DNA from 3 places in the Erwinia sp. SLM-02 genome. Region 2 is predicted to be linked to each of the others. Evidence: predicted binding sites of a transcription regulator. Region 2 holds the regulator's gene; each other region holds the start of a gene.

Region 1 (5,926 bases), on a different contig from region 2:
GCGGCCCTGGCGAATCTGATTGGCACCGGTAAATGCGCCTTTCTCATGGCCAAACAGCTCTGACTCAATCAAATCCTTGGGGATCGCCGCCATGTTCAGCGCAATAAAAGGGGCTTTTGCCCGCGGGCTGTGGCGGTGCAGCGCGTGCGCCACTAACTCTTTACCGGTACCGGATTCGCCGTTGATCAGGACGCTGATCGAGGAGCGTGAGAGGCGGCCGATAATGCGAAAGACATCCTGCATGGCCGGCGCTTCACCGATGATATCGGTCGTTGGCCCGCTGGCAGGTTGATTGCGCGGCTGCTGCTGCTCCTGATAGTGGCTGATAGCGCGCTCAACCAGCGCCACCGCTTCATCGATATCGAAGGGTTTAGGCAGGTAATCAAACGCACCCTGCTGGTAAGCACTGACGGCGGCATCCAGATCGGAATGGGCGGTCATGATGATCACCGGCAGCATTGGATGACGCTGTTTAATCTGTTTAAGCAGCGCCAGCCCGTCCATGCCGGGCATACGAATATCTGATAATAAAACGTCTGGGGTTTTGGTTGCGAGCGCATCCAGCACTTCATTGCCACTCTCAAACGTGACACAACTTAAACCGGCTCCAGTGAGCGCGCGTTCAAGCACCCAGCGGATGGAGCTATCGTCATCGACGATCCAAACTATCCCTCGTTGCATAGAAACCTCACTGGCGAATAGGCAGATAAACTGAGAACTCAGTGTGTCCGGGCCAACTGTTGAAATCTATCTTCCCGGAATGCTGGTCTATCAGGCTGCGGGCGATCGACAGCCCCAGCCCGGTGCCGCCTTCGCGGCCGCTGACCATCGGGTAAAACAGGGTATCCTGCAGCTGGGCCGGAATGCCCGGGCCGTCATCTTCAATATCGATGCGCGCCACCAGGCGGTATCGTGTACCGTGCAGCGTCAGTTGAAACGCCGTGCGGGTACGTAGCGTAATGGTTCCCCCTCCGTCACCCAGCGCCTGTAGCGCATTGCGGACGACGTTAAGCAAAACCTGTTCGATCTGGTCGGGGTCGTGCGGCAGCTCCGGCAGGCTGGGATCGTAATCCCGTACCAGAGAAACGTTATCGGGCAGTTCCATTGAAACCAGATTCACCACGCGTTCAGCAACCTGATGGATGCTCTGAGTCACGTGCATACCCGGCTGCTGCGGGCCCAAAAGACGATCAACCAGATTGCGCAGGCGGTCAGCCTGTTCAATGATGACTTTGGTGTATTCGGTTAAACCCGGGTCAGGGAGCGCTTTGGCCAGCAGCTGTGCTGCGCCGCGTAATCCTCCCAGCGGATTTTTAATCTCATGCGCCAGACCACGGACCAGGTCGCGGGCAGCAACCTGCTGCGCGTGCTGCAGCTGCTCCTGGCTCAGACGACGCTGATTATCCATCGGCGCCATTTCCATCAGAATCAGGCCATCCGGCAGGCGCTGTGCGGTCAGCGACATAATGTGGGCGCGACTGTCGACCACCAGGGTCACTTCGCTGTCGGTAAAGCCCTGACCTGCATCCAGGTTCTCGAGCATGACTTCAATATTCAGAGAGAAATAACCAATCAGTTCCGGTAACGGTGTACCAAAAAGCTTGCGGGAACTTTGCGCCAGCAACTGCTGTGCTGCGGGATTGGCATAATGAATCACCAGCTCGCTATCAACTAACAGAATGCTGTTGATCAGTGAATTGAGAATCTGCCCAGCATCGGGCAGAGCGCCAGTTGCCATAAAGCGTTCTCCTGAGTCATTCGTGCGCACTAATTTAGTGCATTATAGTCTTTTAACCCGGAAATCATCTTGTTAAACGATGAATTTGTGGAGAAAAAAGCCCATCCTAAGATGGGCTGAAAGTTTCCACGGCAACAAAATCCCAGGCGTTTATCGTGCTGGAGCATGGCGGGTTCCTTAATCTCACCCACAGGGCGATGCCATGCGGGTTCGGTCTTGGTTGCCGCCTCTCAGCGACAGGATATTCGCCGGGCTACTACTAATTAAACGCTGTAGTACAGTTCGAACTCAACTGGGTGCGGAGTCATACGCACGCGATCCATCTCTTCCTGACGCAGGGCGATGTAAGCATCGATAGCATCTTCGGTGAACACGCCACCACGGGTCAGGAACTCGCGGTCTTCGTTCAGTGCAGCCAGCGCTTCGTCCAGAGAACCGGCCACTTTTGGAATCTCAGCTTCTTCTTCCGGCGGCAGGTCGTACAGGTTTTTGTCCATTGCATCGCCAGGGTGGATCTTGTTGATGATGCCGTCCAGGCCAGCCATCAGCAGTGCAGCGAAGCACAGGTACGGGTTAGCCGCTGGATCCGGGAAGCGCGCTTCGATACGACGTGCTTTCGGGCTGGTAACCACTGGAATACGGATAGAAGCAGAACGGTTACGGGCAGAGTAAGCCAGCATAACTGGCGCTTCATAGCCTGGGACCAGACGCTTGTAGGAGTTGGTAGTTGGGTTCGCCAGGGCGTTGATCGCTTTAGCGTGCTTGATAACACCACCGATGTAGAACAGCGCCATTTCAGACAGGCCGCCGTATTTGTCGCCGGCGAACAGGTTGGTGCCGCCTTTAGACAGGGACATGTGGCAGTGCATACCGGAACCGTTATCACCAAACATTGGCTTAGGCATAAAGGTAGCGGTTTTGCCGTAAGCGTGAGCCACGTTGTGAACAACGTATTTGTAGATCTGAATTTCGTCCGCTTTTTTGGTCATGGTGTTGAAGCGGGTTGCCACTTCGTTCTGACCAGCGGTAGCCACTTCGTGGTGGTGCGCTTCAACGACCAGGCCCATCTGCTCCATGGTCAGACACATGGCAGAACGGATGTCCTGTGAAGAGTCGACCGGTGGCACCGGGAAGTAGCCGCCTTTCAGACCTGGACGGTGGCCTTTGTTGCCGCCTTCGTATTCTTTACCGGTGTTCCAGCAGGCTTCGATATCATCGATCGCTACGTGAGAACCGGAAGTGCTGCTGCCGAAACGAATGTCGTCGAACAGGAAGAACTCAGGTTCTGGTCCGAACAGCACGGTATCCGCGATGCCGGAAGAGCGCAGGAAGTCTTCTGCACGCTTAGCGATGGAACGCGGGTCACGGTCGTAGCCCTGCAGAGTGCCTGGCTCGAGGATGTCACAACGGATGATCAGGGTAGAGTCGGCGAAGAACGGATCGATCATCGCTGTAGTCGCGTCTGGCATCAGAACCATGTCGGATTCGTTGATGCCTTTCCAGCCACCAATCGAGGAACCGTCAAACATTTTGCCTTCTTCGAAGAAGTCAGCGTTAACCTGATGAGCGGGAATGGTCACGTGCTGCTCTTTACCTTTAGTGTCGGTAAAACGCAGGTCAACAAATTTGACTTCGTGTTCGTTCATCATCGACAGAACGTGTTCAGCGGACATACTTAACTCTCCTGGATTTTGTCATTGTCGTCGTGGTTAGAGAACTTTATGGTCGCGCTTTGCGTTAGCCGCGCTGACTCCTGAAATTAAAGTGCTCTGACAAGCTATCAACCGTTGTGGAAACTGGCATTTTTCGCTTACAGATACTAAGCGAAATCTATGCCAACTTTTTTATTCGGTGCAAAAAGCGCTATGATGCGCCCTCTCGGAAGACGAGGAATGCACCACGATGGAAAAGATGCACTATTTTAGTGCCATTGTATGATAACTGGGCACTGTTTTGGTGCAATCTTTCCGTGCAGTGCAATCTTTGCACTGTAAATGGTTCTAAATGCAATCCGAACAGTTATATTTCTATGAAATATGTGATCCTGTTCAGTCCTTCGATTAATCCGTGTACAATAGCGCGCTATTTCTAATGCCTGAGGCAAAGCTGTGATCGAAAATTTGCGTAACATCGCCATTATTGCCCACGTTGACCATGGTAAAACTACCCTGGTTGATAAGTTGCTGCAGCAGTCCGGGACCTTCGATGCCCGTACCGAAGCAACTGAACGCGTAATGGACTCCAACGATTTGGAGAAAGAGCGTGGGATTACCATCCTCGCAAAAAACACCGCCATTAAATGGAACGACTACCGCATCAACATCGTGGATACCCCAGGACACGCCGACTTCGGCGGTGAGGTTGAGCGTGTGATGTCAATGGTTGACTCGGTGCTGCTGGTTGTGGATGCAATGGATGGCCCTATGCCGCAAACCCGCTTCGTGACCAAGAAAGCGTTTGCTAATGGTCTGAAGCCGATTGTAGTTATCAACAAAGTTGACCGTCCTGGTGCGCGTCCTGACTGGGTTGTGGATCAGGTGTTTGACCTGTTCGTAAACCTGGACGCAACCGACGAGCAGCTGGACTTCCCGATTATCTACGCTTCGGCGTTGAACGGTATTGCGGGTCTGGATCACAGCGATATGGCGGAAGATATGACTCCGCTGTACGAAGCGATCGTGAAACACGTATCTCCACCACAGGTTGAGCTGGAAGCGCCACTGCAGATGCAAATCTCGCAGCTGGACTACAACAACTACCTGGGTGTAATCGGTATTGGTCGTATCAAGCGTGGTAAGGTTCGCCCTAACCAGCAGATCACTGTGATCGATAGCGAAGGTAAAACTCGCAACGCGAAAGTCGGTAAAGTTCTGACCCACATGGGCCTGGAGCGTATCGAAGCGACTGAAGCGGAAGCGGGCGACATCATCGCCATCACCGGTCTGGGTGAGCTGAACATCTCTGACACCATCTGCGATCCGCAGAACGTGGAAGCGCTGCCGGCCCTGAGCGTTGATGAACCAACCGTAACCATGTTCTTCTGCGTTAACACCTCTCCGTTCTGCGGTAAAGAAGGTAAGTATGTGACTTCTCGTCAGATCCTTGACCGTCTGAACAAAGAGCTGGTGCATAACGTGGCGCTGCGCGTTGAAGAAACGCCGGACGCCGATGCGTTCCGTGTTTCTGGTCGTGGTGAGCTGCACCTGTCAGTTCTGATCGAAAACATGCGTCGTGAAGGTTTCGAACTGGCGGTATCCCGTCCGAAAGTAATCTTCCGTGAATTCGAAGGCCGTAAGCAAGAGCCATTCGAAAACGTGACCCTCGACATCGAAGAGCAGCACCAGGGCTCCGTGATGCAGGCGATGGGTGAGCGTAAAGGCGACATGAAAAACATGGATCCGGATGGTAAAGGCCGCGTGCGTCTTGACTACGAGATCCCAAGCCGTGGTCTGATCGGTTTCCGTAACGAATTCATGACCATGACTTCCGGTACCGGCCTGCTGTACTCCACCTTCAGCCATTACGACGACATTCGTCCGGGCGAAGTGGGCCAGCGCCAGAACGGCGTACTGATCTCTAACGGCCAGGGTAAAGCGGTAGCCTTCGCCCTGTTCAGCCTGCAGGATCGCGGTAAGCTGTTCCTGGGTCACGGTGCAGAAGTGTATGAAGGCCAGATCATCGGTATTCACTCACGTTCTAACGATCTGACCGTGAACTGCCTGACCGGTAAAAAACTGACTAACATGCGTGCTTCCGGTACTGACGAAGCCACCACTCTGGTTCCACCACAGAAAATGACTCTGGAGCAGGCTCTGGAATTCATCGATGATGACGAACTGGTAGAAGTGACTCCGCAGTCGGTACGTATTCGTAAACGTCACCTGACTGAGAACGATCGCAAACGCGCAAACCGCGGACCGAAAGAGTCTTAATACGTCGATTCAGTTAAGTAAAGGCCGGAGCAATCCGGCCTTTTTTTTGTCCACAGTTTCCTACCGTTACCTGTTCAGCCTCCGGTTTTACCGCTAGAGTAAATAACTCAGCGGAACAAAAGGAGAGGCTATGCTGTATATCTTTGATCTGGGTAACGTCATTGTAGATATTGATTTCAGGCGGGTTTTGGGTGCCTGGAGCGATCTCGGCCGCGTACCGCTGGCCACGCTGCAAAGCCGCTTTCATATGGGCGAG
Region 2 (5,926 bases):
GAGCAATTTACCGTGCGGAATGGCAATGCCATTTCCGATACCGGTACTGCCCATTCTTTCACGCGTCAGGATCGCTTCAAAAATAGTCTGATGCGGAAGGTTAAGCTGTTTGGCCGCCAGTTCGCTGATAATTTCCAGTGCCCGTTTTTTACTCTGGCAATGTACACCATTACGGGTGCAGGACAGGTTCAGGACAGAGCCCAGTTCCAGTTTCAGATCGTTGTTCATCATAGTTTCACTTACGTGTTCACATCCGCATGGCGGTTAACTTCAGCCGTGATGGTGGCCATCGTTATACCCCCTGATTGATTAGCGGCCCGCACCCTGAAAAGATACGAGCCGCCGCTGACTTTAGCTTAACCCGATGTGGGATGCCGCAGAAACAATCAGCGCTGGGTGAAATTTAGTGTTGTTTAAGCTTATCTTTGTGTTTATTTAACTGGCGAGCCAGCTTATCTACCAGGCCGTCAATCGCCGCGTACATATCTTTTTCTTCTGCGGTGGCATGCAACTCCCCGCCGTTCACATGCAGCGTAGCATCTGCAATTTGAGTCACTTTTTCCACCTTCAGAACAATATAGACCTGATTAATCCGGTCGAAATAGTGTTCTAATTTACCGAACTTCACCGTCACAAATTCGCGCAGCGCTTCGGTAATTTCAACGTTTAGTCCAGTGATATTGAGTTGCATGATGTCTTCCTTCTCAGTTCTTTCAGACCAGCTGTTTACGCTGGTTTGATGGCGGGATGGATAAAGACTCTCGATATTTTGCCACAGTACGACGCGCGACCATAATTCCCTGCTCGGAGAGCAGTGAGGTCAGCTTGCTGTCGCTCAGCGGCTTGGCGGGATTTTCCGCCGAAATTAATTTCCGCACCAGCGCCCGGATAGCGGTAGAAGAGGCTTCACCCCCTCCTTCAGTACTCACGTGGCTGGAGAAGAAATACTTCAGTTCAAATATACCGCGCGGGCTGTGCAGATACTTCTGCGTTGTTACGCGCGATATAGTTGATTCATGCATATCGACCGCGCTGGCTATGTCTGCCAGTACCATCGGCCGCATATACTCCTCGCCCTGTTCGAAAAATGCCTGTTGCTGATCGACGATACAGCGGGTCACTTTTAGCAGCGTGTCGTTGCGGCTCTCAAGGCTTTTGATCAGCCATTTTGCTTCCTGCAAATTACTACGAATAAACTGGGAATCGCTGTCGTTGCGGGTGGAACCGCCGAGCGCAGCATAGTGCTGGTTAATCTTCAGACGCGGCACGCTGTCAGCATTCAGCTCAACGGTCCATCGCGCGCCGATTTTGCGTACCAGCACATCCGGGATAACGTATTCAGGTTCCTGAGTATTGATCGACTGCCCCGGGCGCGGATCGAGTGACTGAATCAGCTGTACTGCGCCTTTCAGCACCTCTTCTTTTAACCGGGTTAAGCGCATCAGGCTGCGGAAATCATGGTTAGCGAGCAGATCAAGATGATCGCTGACGATCAGCCGCGCTTCTTTCAGTAAAGGCAGGTCGTCAGGGAACTGAGAAAGCTGGACCAGCAGGCAGTCGCGCAGGTCGCGGGCGCACACGCCGACCGGGTCGAATCGCTGCACGCGCTTCAGCACGGCTTCAACTTCATCCAGGCTCAGTTCATCATTCCCCATGCTGTCGAGGATTTCGTCCAGCGAGATGGTCAGATAGCCGGTTTCATCGACGGCATCGACAATCGAGGTGGCGATAGCGCGATCGGTGTCGGTAAACGGGGTGAGTTCCACCTGCCACATCAGGTAATCCTGCAGCGACTGGGTCGTTTCACCCTGATAGACCGGCAGTTCGTCGTCGTGGTAGTCCGTGCCGGTGCCTGAAGGGGTGCCTGCAGTGTAGATTTCATCCCAGGTGGCATCCAGCGGCAGTTCTTCAGGCATATCCTTTTGTTCAAGCGCTTCCCGTGTATCCAGCGCTTCGGTTTCCTGATATTCGCGGGAGTCGATTTCCTCGTGAACATCGCTCTGCTCGAGCAACGGGTTGCTTTCCAGCGCCAGCTGAATTTCCTGCTGTAGTTCAAGCGTAGAAAGCTGAAGCAGTCTGATGGCCTGCTGCAGCTGTGGCGTCATGGCAAGCTGTTGGCTCAGCCTGAGTTGTAAACCTTGCTTCATATTCAGGATAGTAATTCCCTAAAAAACAAACCTTGTGGACACCTTATCAGAGTCTGAACTCTTCGCCCAGGTAGACGCGTTTCACCTGCTCGTCGGCAAGAATCTCTTCAGGCGTACCGTGTGCAATAAGGTGTCCCTGGCTGACGATGTAAGCGCGCTCACACACTGCCAGCGTTTCTCGGACGTTGTGGTCGGTTATCAACACGCCAAGTCCGCTATCACGAAGATGCTCGATAATCTTTTTAATATCAATAACGGAAATGGGGTCAACCCCGGCAAAAGGTTCATCCAGCAGGATAAATTTTGGATTTGCCGCCAGCGCACGGGCGATTTCAACCCTGCGGCGTTCGCCGCCGGAAAGCGCCTGGCCGAGGCTGTCACGCAGATGTTCGATGTGGAACTCGGCCATCAGCTCATTAGCGCGATCTTCCCGCTGTTCGCTGGTCAGATCGTCACGAATTTGCAGGACCGCCATCAGGTTATCGTAAACGCTCAGCCGGCGGAAAATGGAAGCTTCCTGAGGAAGATAGCCAATCCCACGACGTGCGCGTGCATGCAGAGGCAGGATACTGATGTCTTCATCATCAATCACGATACGGCCTGCGTCACGCGGGACGATGCCGACGACCATATAGAAGGTCGTCGTTTTACCCGCTCCGTTCGGGCCAAGCAGCCCGACGATCTCACCGGATTTCACTTCCAGACTGACGTCTTCAACCACGCGGCGGCCCTTGTAGGCCTTCGCCAGGTTTTCCGCAATTAACGTTGCCATGTTAGTTAGTTACTCTTTTTCTGACCGTTGGACGGTGTGCTTTTATCCTGCAGCTGTGAGGGAACAAGCACGGTAGTGACGCGCTTGCCGGTGCTGCCGTAGGCCTGCATTTTCTGCTCTTTGACCAGATAGGTAATGCGATCGCCTTTAACATTGCTGTCAAGCTGCTCCAGATAGGCATTCCCGGTGAGCTCAACAAAATCCTTCGCCAGTTCGTAGTGCATCTTCTGAGCGTGGCCCTGAACCGGCTTTCCATTGTCCTGCATCTGATAGAAGGTGGCAGGACTGCCATAGGCATCCACAATCGTTTTATTGCTGTCGCCACCGGGACGCGTCACCACCACTTTATCGGCGGTGATCTTGATCGAGCCCTGGGTCACGATCACTTTACCCGTGAAGGTGGCCACATTGCCCTGCATATCCAGCGCCTGGTTTTCCGAGTCGACGTTGACCGGCTTATCGGAATCTCCGGTCAGGGCCAGAGCAGGTAAGCTGGCAGCCAGAAGCAGAGATGCCGTCAGTAACTTAAGGCTGTTGTTCATTTTGAATTTCATAAGATGTTTTGACCTTTTCAATCAACTCGGCAGTTTTCTTCCGTAAATTTCCGCGCATCTTCATTCCCGTAGAGTTAAAGCTGCGGCCATAAAGCGTAACCCGATCGTTTGAGGTGACATCCTGAGTGGTCAGATTCACCAGCGCATTATCGGTTTTAATTGTTTGCAGCTGCGAGTCCTTCGTCAGGCTGTTTACTTCTACATTGCCGTACAGGAACAGCATGCGATCGTTGGTCAGTTTGGCTTTATCAGCGCGCACGGACCAGGTTGCAACCTTGTTTTCATCGTAAGTCGTCATCTTAGGGTTGTCGAACCAGCTAATGGCGTCCGCGGAGAAGTAAGTGACCTTATCCGAAATCAGCCTGTAGCTCAGTCCCCCTTCAGGGTTATAGACCACGGTGTGCGAATTATCGCTCAGATAGGTGGGTTCGCTGTCATTGCTGCTGACCGCACTGTCACTGTTGTCAGAGTCTGCCAGATTCCAGCCAATCAAAACGATGGCAATCAGCGTCAGTAACAGTGTAATCCAGCGTCTTGTTTTACTCATACCGACTGCCCTATGGCCATATCAAACGTGCCCTGAGCAATTAAGATCAGGTCGCAAAGTTCCCGAACGGCGCCGCGACCACCGGCGATACGTGTCACATAGTCGCTCCTGGGGAGCAGAACCGGGTGTGCATCGGCAACGGCAACGCTCAGGCCAACCTGAGCCATAACCGGCCAGTCGATCAGGTCATCACCGATGTAGGCGACCTGGCTGGCGTTCAGGGCTAGTTTATCCAGAAGTTCGCGGAAGGCCAGAGTCTTATCAGATTGTCCCTGATAAAGATGGGTAATCCCCAGCGTAGCACAGCGATCCTCCAGCAGCTTCGCCTTGCGGCCGGTGATAATCGCCACGTCCACACCGGAAGTCAGCAGGCAGCGAATGCCGTAGCCGTCACGGACATTAAAGGCCTTGAGCTCTTCACCGTTATTGCCCTGATAGATCACGCCGTCGGACATCACCCCATCTACATCGCAAATCAACAGTTTAACCTGCTGCGCCTTTGCCATGACCTGCTGGCTGACGGGGCCATAACAGGTGTCAACGGTGGCTGCTGGATTACTCATTATCGCTCTATTCCTTATCAAACAACGCCGGCGCGCAGCATGTCGTGCATGTGTACCACGCCCAGCAAATGGTCGCCGTCGGCCACCATCACGGAAGTAATGTTCTTGTTCTGCATCAGATTCAGGGCATCAACCGCCAGCGTATTGGGCCTGACGCGGATGCCTCCCGGGGTCATCACGCTGGCGATGCTGGCATGCTGTATATCAATGCCCATATCGAACACCCGGCGCAAGTCACCGTCGGTAAAGATGCCTTCAATTTTCATCAGGTCATCGCAGATGACCGTCATCCCCATATTTTTACGAGTGATTTCCAGCAGCGCATCGCGCAGCGACGCATCATGGCTGATATGCGGCATCTCGTTACCGGTATGCATAATATCATCAACCCGCAGCAGCAGCTTACGCCCCAGCGCTCCGCCCGGATGCGACAGCGCGAAGTCTTCTGCCGTGAATCCACGCGCCTTGAGCAAAGCCACTGCCAGCGCATCGCCCATTACCAGTGTAGCCGTGGTGCTGGTCGTTGGCGCCAGACCCAGCGGGCAGGCTTCCTGCGGCACTTTAACACACAGATGAATATCAGCAGCACGCCCCATTGCACTGTCAGGGCGGCTGGTCATACAAATCAGGGAAACGTGCAGGCGTTTCAGCACCGGGATCAGGGCCAAAATTTCGGAGGATTCTCCTGAATTCGAGATGGCGATGACCACATCATCAGGGGTCACCATCCCCAGGTCGCCGTGACTGGCTTCGCCCGGGTGGACGAAAAAGGCTGGCGTCCCGGTGCTGGCAAAAGTCGCCGCAATTTTTTTACCAATGTGGCCGGATTTGCCCATGCCCATAACGACGACTTTACCGCGGCAGCGGGAAATCAGCGAACAGGCCTGGCTGAAGTCGTCGTTGATGTACTGATCCAGCTGTTCCAGTCCTTCGCGTTCGGTCTGCAAAACCTCTTTTCCGGCTTGTATAAAGTCAAAATCAGTATCGGTAATGATATGCGCCATAACTCTTCAGTCCTTTTACCAGAAAGTCACTGAGGGGAAACCATACAGCATGACCACCCAGAGGATAAATCCACACAGCAGCAACGCGCCGGCTATCCGACCAATCCGTCGGTTGCGTTGCAAACAGATCAGCGTAAACAGGGCGCTGACGCCCAGCATTACCCAGTAATCGCGGGCAAAGGCGCTGGCATCAAAGCTGCCGGGATGAATCAGCGCCGGGATGCCCAGCACTATCACCATATTATAAATGTTAGACCCAATCAGGTTGCCGATGGCAATATCATCTTCGCCTTTCAGCGCCCCGGCTATCACCGTGGCCAGCTCCGGCAGGCTGGTGCC
Region 3 (5,926 bases), on a different contig from region 2:
GGCAAAGTGAAGATCTTGGCCTGCGTCAGGTCTTCGGTGGCCAGGTCGTCGGCCAGGCGCTGTACGCGGCCAAACAAACCGTTCCCAGCGAGCGTCTTATCCACTCCTTCCACAGCTACTTTTTGCGTCCCGGCGACAGCCAGAAGGCGATTATTTACGACGTGGAAAACCTCAGGGATGGCAACAGCTTCAGCGCGCGCAGAGTGAAGGCCGTTCAAAACGGCAAACCGATTTTCTATATGACGGCCTCCTTCCAGGGGCCGGAAAGCGGATTTGAGCATCAGAAAACCATGCCCGTGGTGCCCGGACCCGACGATTTGCCCTCAGAACATGATATCGCGCAAAAACTCGCCCAGCACATCCCGGCACCGTATCGCGATAAATTCCTGTCGGAGAAGCCGTTTGAAATTCGCCCGGTCAAATTTCATAACCCGCTAAAAGGCCACGTGGACGAGCCGTATCGTCATCTGTGGATCCGTGCGAACGGAACCATGCCGGAAGATAAGCGTATTCACCAGTATCTGCTCGGTTACGTTTCCGACTTCAATTTCCTGCCGGTCTCGCTGCAGCCGCACGGAAAGGGCTTCCTCGAGCCGGGTATGCAGGTTGCCACCATCGACCACTCCATGTGGTTCCACCGTCCGTTTGACCTCGGCGAGTGGCTGCTGTACAGCGTGGAGAGCACATCGGCCTCCAGCGCACGCGGCTTCGTACGCGGTGAGTTCTATACCCAGCAGGGGACGCTGATTGCTTCGACGGTGCAGGAAGGCGTTATTCGTCAGCGCGAGTGAATTAACTGCAGATGGCACTGGCAACGGGGATCGGCGGAAATACGGATGGACCGGCGGTTTGAGAGTTTGCTGTGTTACAGAAATGTCTGACAAAAAAAGCGGGCCATAATGGCCCGCCGGTTTTTTTTATTTTTTAGCGCACTGCTTTTCTTTTTTGCTTACCGACCAGATTACTGGTTGTAGGCATTCTCGCCGTGGCTGTTGACGTCCAGACCTTCACGCTCCTGCTCTTCCGGAACACGCAGACCGACAATCATATCCGCCACTTTGAAACCAATGAAAGCGACAACGGCGGTCCAGACGACGGTCAGTGCCACGCTCTCCAGCTGCACCCAGACCTGATGGCCCATGGTTACGCCTTCTGCATAACCGACGCCGCCCAGAGAAGAAGAAGCAAACACGCCGGTCAGGATACAGCCAACGATACCGCAGACGCCGTGAACACCAAACACGTCACAGGGGTCATCAACGCGCAGCCATTTCTTCAGGGTGGTCACACCCCACAGGCCAGCCAGTCCGCCCACCAGTCCGATAATCAGTGCACCACCCACGCCGACGTAACCACAGGCTGGCGTAATCGCAACCAGGCCCGCAATCGCACCGGAGCTGACGCCCAGCAGCGAAGGCTTACCGCGCAGCGCCCACTCGCCGAAGGTCCAGGTCAGCATTGCGCCGGCCGTTGCCACGACGGTGTTCAGGAAGGCCAGACCGGCGATTTCGTTCGCAGTCCCTGCTGAACCGGCGTTGAAGCCAAACCAGCCGAAGTACAGGATCGCAGTGCCGGTGAAGACCATCGGCAGGTTATGAGGTTTGAAGGCTTCTTTACCAAAGCCCGCACGTTTGCCCAGCAGGTAAGCCCCCACCAGACCCGCTACCGCGGCGTTGATGTGAACAACGGTACCGCCCGCGAAGTCCAGCGCGCCATCCTGAGCCAGGAAACCACCCGCCCAGACCATGTGTGCAATCGGCAGATAGGCAAAGGTCAGCCAGATCAGTACGAAGATCAGCACCGCTGCGAAGCGAATACGCTCAGCAATAGCCCCAACAATCAGGCCCACGGTAATACAGGCAAAGGAAGCCTGGAACGCGACGTGAATGTACTGGTAGAAGGAACCCATCAGCGTCGTTGGCGCAATGCCTTTCAGCATCGCCCAGTCAAAGCTACCGAAAAACGCGTTACCTTCGCTGAAGGCCAGAGAATAACCGTAAACCATCCATACAACGCAGACCATGGCGAAGGTCATTGCCACCTGGGTCAGCATGGACAGCACGTTCTTACCGCGAATCAGACCGCCGTAGAACAGCGCAATCCCCGGAATTGTCATAAACAGCACCAGCGCGGTGCAAATCATCATAAAAGCGTTGTCGGCTTTATCCGCTACTGCCGGTGCGGCAGCCATGGCAAGCGACGGTAACAGAGCAATGCTGGCAAGGCCAAATTTAGCGAGTTTCTTCATTTTATCCCATCCCATCACAATTCTTAGCCCCGAATTACAGTGCAGCTTCGTCAGTTTCGCCGGTGCGAATACGGATCACCCGCTGCAGTTCTGCAACAAAGATTTTCCCGTCACCAATTTTGCCGGTGTACGCGGCTTTGCTAATCACATCAACCACTTCATCGATCTGGTCGTCTGCAATCGCAATATCAATTTTTACTTTTGGCAGGAAGTTAACGCTGTACTCAGCTCCGCGATAAAGTTCTGCATGCCCTTTTTGTCTGCCAAAACCTTTAACTTCCGTCACGGTCAGACCCTGAATGCCGATAGATGACAGTGCTTCACGCACGTCTTCCAGTTTGAACGGTTTGATTACCACGGTAACCAGCTTCATACGATCCCCTCCAGTATTGAATACGGTTGTTTCACGAACACGGATTTACTAAAGCAAAGGCTGTGCCAGAAATGAAAAACAGGCAGTTTTCAGGTGATTAGTCAGTGCGGATCTGAGGCGCAGCCTGGGATGGGATGCTGCGGACAGAAAGCCTGTAAGAGGAGTATAGAAAAAACGCACCTTAACGGTGCGTTTTGCGTTGGTTCAGTGCATTAAGGAGGAGCAGAGGTTATTTTTTCGCCTGAATTTGGTGCAGTGCCTGCCTGATAAAGATCAGCCCTCAGCGGCAGCCAGCTCTTCACCCGCCAGCTGTAGCTGGTACATCTGCCAGTATCGGCCCTGCGCGGCCAGCAGCTGTTGATGATTCCCGCGTTCCACTGCCTGCCCGCGGTGCAGCACCAGGATCGTATCGGCCTCGGTAATGGTCGACAGGCGATGGGCAATGACCACCAGCGTGGTCTGCTGGCGTATGGCCCGCAGCGCCTTCTGAATCGCCTGCTCGGTGCCCGAGTCAATGTTGGCGGTGGCTTCATCCAGGATCAGGATCTTCGGCGTTGCCACCAGCACCCTCGCCATCGCCAGCAGCTGTTTTTGCCCGACGGACAGGTTGTTCCCCTGCTCGCCCAGGCGAGTATAAATCCCGTCGCTCAGACTTCGCGCCAGGGAGGCCAGCTGTACGGTTTCCAGCGCCTGCCAGACCGCCTGTTCACTGATATCTCGCCCCAGCGTCACGTTGGCAAAGAAGGTCTCCGCCAGCACCACCGGATCCTGCTGCACCATGGCCACGCTCTGGCGCAGCGATGCGTGGCTGAGTGATTCCAGAGGGCGTCCATCCAGCAGGATTTCGCCTTTGCTGAGCGGATAGTAGCCCATCAGCAAATTGGCCAGCGTGCTTTTACCACTTCCCGTATGGCCAACCAGCGCGACAAAATCGCGCGGGGCCACATCCAGATTAATATCGGTCAGCACCGGCTTACCGGTGCGATAGGCAAAGGTCAAATCGCGGATCGTAATGCTGCCGCTGGCCAGCGGCCGTGAGTCCTCGCCATAGGGCTGCCGTGGCGCATCCATCAGTTCGAAGATGCGCTCACCGGCCACCACCGCCTGCTGCAGCATCGACTGCTGGGTGGTCAGCTCGATGAGCGGCTCGTTAAGGCGGCCCAGATAGTTAATAAAGGCGTAAAGCACCCCGACCTCAATCGCCCCCACCGACGAAAAGCCAAACAGCAGCATCAGGCCGCACAGGATCATCGCGGAAAACAGGCTGAGCAGTGGCCGCAGCAAAAAGCCATCCAGCCGCAGCGTCTGCATCCGCGCCAGGTAATGCGACCGGCTGGCAGCGCCCATACGTTCACCAAAGCGGGCCTGCTGGCGGAACTGCTGGATGACGCTCATCCCGTTGATTGCTTCATTAAAGCCGTTATTGATGTCAGCCAGATAGCTGCGCACCCGGCGAACAATCGGCGTGCTGTAGCGTTGATAAATCAGCATCACAATCAGCACCGCCGGGAAAATAGCTATCGCGATCAGTGCCATACGCCAGTCGAGGCTGAACATCGCCACCAGCATCGCTCCCACCAGCGCCGCGCTGCGCAGTACGGTCGCCACCACGGTGACGTACAGATCGCGCACCACTTCGGTATCGTTGGTGACGCGGGAAATGATTTGCCCGACCGGCTGGGTATCAAACGCGCTGAGCGGCTGACGCAGCGCGGCATCCATCACGTCGGTACGCAGGCGCTGCACGACGCCAACGGCCGCCTGGTTAAACAGCAATGACTGCCAGTAATGCAGCCCCGCAGCCAGCAGCTGCAACAGCAGGAAGCTGGTAATCAGACCGGCGGCCAGCCCCAGCGGCATACGATGTTTCGCCACCATATTATCAATAAAGTAGCTAATCAGGACCGGTCCCAGCACTTCTGCCGCGGCCGCCACCCACAGCATCAGCACTGCCAGACTCAGCGATTTACGCCACGGTGAACCGTAGGAGAGCAGGCGTTTAAGCGTTGGCCACAGCCGCCGGGTATCATTCGCCATGCGGCACCTCCTGTTCTGTTTCATCCTCATCCAGCGCCGCTTCCAGCTGCTGATAGCGATACATATCACGATACCATCCGCTGTCGGCGGCCAGCCGTTCATGGCTGCCGCGCTGGGCGATTTTGCCATGCTGTAAAACCAGAATTTCACTGGCTTCGGTCAGCGCGGAGAGACGGTGTGCACTGATGATAATGGTGCGCCCATCCCCCCAGCTACGGAGGTTGTGCAGGATCTGATGTTCGGTGCGGCCATCGACCGCCGACAGCGCATCATCCAGTATCAGGATCTCGGCATTGAGCAGCAGCGCGCGGGCGATAGAAATACGCTGTTTTTGTCCGCCGGACAGCATCACCCCGCGCTCCCCGACTTCCGTCTCATAGCCTGCCGGCAGGCGCAGAATATCGTCATGAACCGCGGCCAGCATCGCCGCCCGCTCGATTTCATCCTGCGTGGCTTCCGGATTACCGAGGGCAATATTGTTGGCAATGGTGTCGGAAAACAGGAACGGCGTCTGACTGACCACCGCCAGGCGACTGCGCCAGCTGTCCAGCTGCAGCTCCGTGAGCGGGATCCCCCGGTAGCGAATTTCCCCACGATTGATATCAAAATGGCGCTGGATCAGGCTCAGCACGGTACTTTTCCCCGAGCCGGTCGGGCCGCACAGCCCCAGCATCTGCCCCGGTTCCAGGCTGAGATGAATCTCCGTCAGCGCGGGCTGAACGGCCGCCGGATAGCGGAACTCACCGATGGCGATCTGCAGCTCACCGCGTCCTTCCGGCAGGATTGTCTCACCGTCGGTGACCGTAGGAGCTTCCGACAGCAGCGCCTTAATGCGGCTCCACGCGGCGCTACCGCGCTCAACAATGTTGAACATCCACGCCAGCGCCAGCATGGGCCAAATCATCAGGCCGAGGTACATGACAAAGCTGGTCAGCTGGCCGAGACTTATCTCGCCGTGCCAGACCATCCAGCTGCCGCCGCCGATCGCCAGCAGATTAGACAGGCCAATCGCCACGTATATCGTCGGATCAAAGCGGGCATCAACCCGGGCGACGCGCAGGTTTTTTTCACCGGTATCGCGGGCGATGTCGGCAAACTGCGCCGACTGACGATCCTCCAGACCAAATGCTTTGATCATGCGGATGCTGGTCAGGCTCTCCTGGGTCTGATCGTTTAACGATGAAAATGCGGCCTGGGCCAGTTTGAAACGGTTATGCAGCTGATCGCCGTAGCGTTTAATCACCAGCGCCATCACCGGCATCGGCAGC

What was found. The regulator sigma-54, encoded in region 2, starts transcription at its own class of promoters, with help from an activator protein. The targets are predictions, from matches to a motif close to GTTGGCACANNTTTCGCTNT.
Region 1: a site for sigma-54 is predicted at 3,559-3,578, ahead of glnA (glutamate--ammonia ligase). Genes of this name have one in related genera too.
Region 3: a site for sigma-54 is predicted at 2,672-2,691, ahead of glnK (P-II family nitrogen regulator). Genes of this name have one in related genera too.

The regions. Positions count from the first base shown of each region.
Region 1 covers NZ_JAQISN010000006.1:11,192-17,117, forward strand. The annotation lists gene glnG (nitrogen regulation protein NR(I)) at 1-681, opposite strand, end outside; gene glnL (nitrogen regulation protein NR(II)) at 689-1,738, opposite strand; gene glnA (glutamate--ammonia ligase) at 2,002-3,411, opposite strand; gene typA (ribosome-dependent GTPase TypA) at 3,847-5,670, shown strand; gene yihX (glucose-1-phosphatase) at 5,801-5,926, shown strand, end outside.
Region 2 covers NZ_JAQISN010000003.1:58,831-64,756, forward strand. The annotation lists gene ptsN (PTS IIA-like nitrogen regulatory protein PtsN) at 1-231, opposite strand, end outside; gene hpf (ribosome hibernation promoting factor) at 404-691, opposite strand; gene rpoN (RNA polymerase factor sigma-54) at 714-2,147, opposite strand; gene lptB (LPS export ABC transporter ATP-binding protein) at 2,194-2,919, opposite strand; gene lptA (lipopolysaccharide ABC transporter substrate-binding protein LptA) at 2,925-3,473, opposite strand; gene lptC (LPS export ABC transporter periplasmic protein LptC) at 3,445-4,020, opposite strand; gene kdsC (3-deoxy-manno-octulosonate-8-phosphatase KdsC) at 4,017-4,583, opposite strand; gene kdsD (arabinose-5-phosphate isomerase KdsD) at 4,601-5,587, opposite strand; gene PGH32_RS17155 (calcium/sodium antiporter) at 5,603-5,926, opposite strand, start outside.
Region 3 covers NZ_JAQISN010000001.1:170,183-176,108, reverse strand. The annotation lists gene tesB (acyl-CoA thioesterase II) at 1-791, shown strand, start outside; gene amtB (ammonium transporter AmtB) at 962-2,263, opposite strand; gene glnK (P-II family nitrogen regulator) at 2,283-2,621, opposite strand; gene PGH32_RS00860 (SmdB family multidrug efflux ABC transporter permease/ATP-binding protein) at 2,895-4,658, opposite strand; gene PGH32_RS00855 (SmdA family multidrug ABC transporter permease/ATP-binding protein) at 4,648-5,926, opposite strand, start outside.